Regions from separate parts of the Streptomyces odontotermitis genome, predicted to be linked through region 1. Evidence: riboswitches for the same ligand, from Rfam matches in the RefSeq annotation. Region 1 holds a riboswitch; the other holds the start of a gene.
The links. Region 1 has a riboswitch for cobalamin ahead of ACQB60_RS23985 (CoA-acylating methylmalonate-semialdehyde dehydrogenase). Riboswitches for the same ligand answer to the same signal wherever they lie in the genome.
Positions count from the first base shown of each region.

Region 2: it holds a riboswitch for cobalamin, as region 1 does, so the genes downstream of both, ACQB60_RS41710 (ribonucleoside-diphosphate reductase subunit alpha) here and ACQB60_RS23985 (CoA-acylating methylmalonate-semialdehyde dehydrogenase) in region 1, are expected to answer to the same signal.

Region 1 covers NZ_JBNJLS010000008.1:202,734-204,921, forward strand. Annotated here, with positions in the region: gene ACQB60_RS23985 (CoA-acylating methylmalonate-semialdehyde dehydrogenase) at 1-1,409, opposite strand, end outside; cobalamin riboswitch at 1,640-1,820, opposite strand; gene ACQB60_RS23990 (3-hydroxybutyryl-CoA dehydrogenase) at 1,872-2,188, opposite strand, start outside.
Region 2 covers NZ_JBNJLS010000028.1:8,609-10,796, forward strand. Annotated here, with positions in the region: gene ACQB60_RS41710 (ribonucleoside-diphosphate reductase subunit alpha) at 1-838, opposite strand, end outside; adenosylcobalamin-variant (AdoCbl-variant) riboswitch at 981-1,079, opposite strand; gene ACQB60_RS41715 (hypothetical protein) at 1,191-1,955, shown strand; gene ACQB60_RS41720 (GNAT family N-acetyltransferase) at 1,952-2,188, opposite strand, start outside.

The DNA.
Region 1 (2,188 bases):
AGGTCGCCGAAGCCGGAGCGCTTCCAGCCGCCGAAGGTGTGGTAGGCGACGGGCACCGGGATGGGCACGTTGACGCCGACCATGCCGGTGTCCACGCGCCGGGTGAAGTCGCGGGCGGTGTCGCCGTTGCGCGTGAAGAGGGCCACGCCGTTGCCGTAGAGGTGTTCGCTGGGCAGCCGGAGGGCCTCCTCGTAGTCGGCGGCGCGCACGACGCACAGGACGGGCCCGAAGATCTCCTCGCGGTAGATCCGCATGTCCGGAGTGACCCGGTCGAAGAGGGAGGCTCCGGCGAAGAAGCCGTCCTCGTGTCCGGGCAGGGTGAAGTCGCGTCCGTCGACGACGAGTTCGGCGCCCTCCTCGACGCCGAGGCCGACGTAGGAGCGGACCCGGTCGACGGCGTCCCGGCCGACCAGCGGGCCGAAGTCGGCCTCGGGGTCGTCGCTGCGGCCGATGCGCAGCGCGGCGATGCGCTCCTTGAGGCGGGCCACGAGGGCGTCGGCGGTCTCCTCCCCGACGGGGACGGCGACGGAGATCGCCATGCAGCGTTCGCCCGCGGAGCCGTAGCCCGCGCCGATCAGCGCGTCCACGGCCTGGTCGAGGTCGGCGTCCGGCATCACGATCATGTGGTTCTTGGCGCCGCCGAAGCACTGGGCGCGCTTGCCGTGGGCGGCGGCGGTGGCGTAGACGTGCGCGGCGACGGGGGTGGAGCCGACGAAGCCGAGGGCGGCGACGCGCGGGTCCTCCAGGAGGGTGTCGACAGCTTCCCGGTCGCCGTGCAGGACGTTGAGGACACCGGGCGGCAGGCCCGCCTCCAGGAACAGCTCGGCGATCCGCAGCGGCACCGACGGGTCCCGCTCGGAGGGCTTGAGGATGAAGGCGTTGCCGCAGGCGAGGGCGGGGGCGGCCTTCCACAGCGGGATCATCGCGGGGAAGTTGAAGGGGGTGATGCCCGCGACGACGCCGAGGGGCGCGCGCAGCGAGTGGACGTCGATGCCGGTGCCCGCGTTGTCGGTGAACTCGCCCTTGAGCAGATGCGGGATGCCGGCCGCGAACTCCACGACCTCCAGGCCGCGTTGGATGTCGCCGTGGGCGTCGGCGATCGTCTTGCCGTGCTCGGCGGACAGGAGCCGGGCCAGGGCGTCCTTCTCGTCCTCGACGAGCTGGAGGAACCGCAGCAGCACGCGGGCGCGGCGCTGCGGGTTCCACTGGCCCCAGCCGGGCTGCGCGCGGGCGGCGTCGGCGATCGCCGCCTCGGTCTCGGCGCGGCTCGCGAGGGGCACGCGGGCCTGGATCCGGCCGGTGTTGGGGTCGTACACGTCGCCGTGGGAGCCGGAGGTTCCCGGGGTGTGCCTGCCTCCGATGAAGTGGGTCAACTCGCGTACGGGGGCGGGGGCTTGGTCGCGGACCATGGGTGTGCCTGCTCTCGTCAGGTGATCCGGGATGGCGCGCCGCCGCGCCGTGCGCACGCGGTGGCGTGCGGGAGCGGGGCTGCGCGAGACCGCGAAGGTCGGTGGGCCGTCAGGGGGTTGCGACGGCCGATCGGCGCTCGCCGTGCGGGGGCCGCGGCCGTCGGGCCGCGGCTTTGCCGGGGACGCGTGTGCACACCGGTGCCATGCGTGTCAGCTCCATCCTCGTGGACAACACGGAACATCCCGCGGCCGGTATCCTGACTCCCGGATCTGCGCGCGCCGCCCGCCTTCCCAACTCCCCCTTCAGGGCGAGTCGGTGGCGTACCGCTCGACGGCACACTCCCCGGTCACAGTGGCGGGACCGTGCCGGATTCACACCGGCTTCCCTGCACCGCGGGCCTTGGTCGCGACTATATAGTTGGACGTCCTAGTAAATCTAGGCTCTCTCCCCGGCCCCTGCCCCTAGGCCCCTTCGTAGGCGTGGAACCCCCGCCCGCTCTTCCGCCCGAGCAGCCCCGCCTCCACCATCCGCTGGAGCAGCGGCGGCGGGGCGTACAGGGGTTCCTTGAACTCCTCGTACAGGGACTCCGCGATGGACGCGACGGTGTCGAGGCCGATGAGGTCGGCCAGTCTGAGCGGTCCCATGGGGTGCGCGCAGCCCAGCTCCATCCCGGCGTCCACGTCGGTGGCGGTGGCGAAGCCCGACTCGGCCATCCGGATCGCGGACAGCACGTACGGGATCAGGAGCGCGTTGACGACGAAGCCCGCACGGTCCCGGG
Region 2 (2,188 bases), on a different contig from region 1:
CGCGGATCAGCGAACCCCGGCTGCGGATGCGGGAGTACGAGAGGCCGATGCCGCCCGCGTGCTTCGAGAGCCGGGCCACCTGGTGGTAGCGGTCGTAGATCGAGTCGAGCTCGTCCAGCGGCGAGTCCAGCAGGTAGCAGCTGGACATCTGGGGGTGGCGGGTGCCGGAGTTGAAGAGGGTGGGCGAGGACGGGAGGTAGTCCAGGCGGCTCATCAGGCGGTACAGCGCGGCGACTTCGTCCACCGCGCGGTCGCTGCCGTCCTCCGCGAGACCGCTGGCCACGCGGAGCATGAAGTGCTGCGGGGTCTCCACGACCTTGCGGGTGAGCGGGTGGCGCAGCAGGTAGCGGCTGTGCAGGGTGCGCAGGCCGAAGTAGCCGAAGCGGTCGTCGCCGTCGAGGTCGATCAGCGCGTCCAGGCGGGCCGTGTGCGCGGCCACGAACTCCTGGGTGCGGTCGGCGATCAGGCCCTCGCGGTGGCCGACCGCGATCGAGCCGGAGAAGGACGTCACGCCCTGCGAGGCCGCTTCCTCGCGGATGCCGATGGTGAGGAGCCGGGCCGCGAGCCTCGAGTACACCGGGTCCTCGGAGATGAGCCCCGCGGCCGCCTCGGTGGCCAGGTCCCGCAGCTCCGCCTCGTCCGCCTTGGCGGAGCGGCCGCGCAGCGCGGCGGCGGCGACCCGGCCGGGGTCGGCGTCGGGAAGGTCGGCACAGAGGTCGGTGAGGGTACGCAGCAGGGCGGTGCCCGGCGCGTCCTGTACCTTGTCCGCCTGGTCCGCTGCCTTTTCCGCGGCTCGGGCCTGCTGGGCTGAGGCCGGTTCGGCTGGCGCGATGGTCACGTGGAGCACTCCCTCGCTCGGCTCTGGGCCCGAGGGGAGCACGGCGGTGCGGGCGCGTCCGCGCAGGGCGGGGCGCCGCGTCCACCGGCCCATTCCACGAGGCCCGGACGTCTCGGCACCCGGAGCGGATGCACCGGGCGCACTGTCAGCAGGTTCTCGGACTCATGGGTACGACAAAGACGTACACATACACCGTTGCGGGACAGTTCCGGACTTCCACCGGATTCCCCTGCGGCGACAGCGAGGACGAGCATACATCTTGTGCTGGGTTTCGGAGGCAGCACCACATCTTGTGTCGGCTGGGGTGTGGTGAGGGTGGCGGCTTGACGGATCAAGCGGCGCGGGAGGGGCGGTGAGGGCGGGGCGGGGTGCGGCCTGCGCGGCCCTCTGCGGGGCGCTGATCGCGCCGCTCGCGGGCTGCGGGGCGGGCGGCTGGCTCTCGGACGGGCCGCCGAGCGCGGAGGGCGTCGACGGGCGTGCGGGCGCCGCGCAGACGTTCGGCGACGGCCAGTTGGAGGGGGCGCTGCTCGCGGACGACGCCTTCGCCGAGCGCGCGCGGCCGACGGACATCGCGGTGGGGCTCTTCGGCAAGAGCCTCGGGCGCGGCGACTGGGGCTCCTGCGCGCGCGGCAAGGACGCGAACGGCGAGCTGTACGACATGCGGGGTGCGAGCGCGCAGCAGGTGCTGGTCTTCGACGGCGGGGCGGGCGAGGGCGGTGCCGGGGCGGACGAGGCCGACGGAGGGGCGGACGAGACGGGCGGCGGGGCGGATGAAGCAGGCGGCGGGGCGGGCGAGTTGGGTTCGGCGTCCGAGCAGGCGGCGGCGTCCCGGCCGCCCGTGAGCCGGCGCCTCGTCTCGCTGAGTCCCGCTGACGCCGGCCGCTACCTCCAACTCCAGAGCAAGCCGCGGTACTTGTGCCCCGATGTGACGGAGGACACCGAGGCCGCCCCGATCACCCGGCACCACTCGGTCGGACAGCTGCCCCGCATCGGCGACGAGGCGACCCTGGAGACCAGCCGCGTCCTGGGCGGCGACGAGCACGACGGCACGCCCACGCACACCGCCGAGGTCCGCGTCGGCGGAGTGCTGGTCACGGTGAGTGCGGGCACGGCCTAGGGCAGGCTCCCGGGCCTGAGCTCCAACTCGTAGGCCAGCAGCCGCACATCGGGCACCGGAAGCCAGTCCCGCTCCGGTACCCGTACGAAGCCGAGGCGCTCGTAGAGGCGGTGGGCCGCGTGCATCGTGGGCTGGGTCGACAGGATCACGCGGACGCAGCCCTCGACCGCTCGGGCCCGCTCCACACAGGCCCGCACCAGTGCCTCGCCCGCACCCCGGCCGCGCGCGTCGGG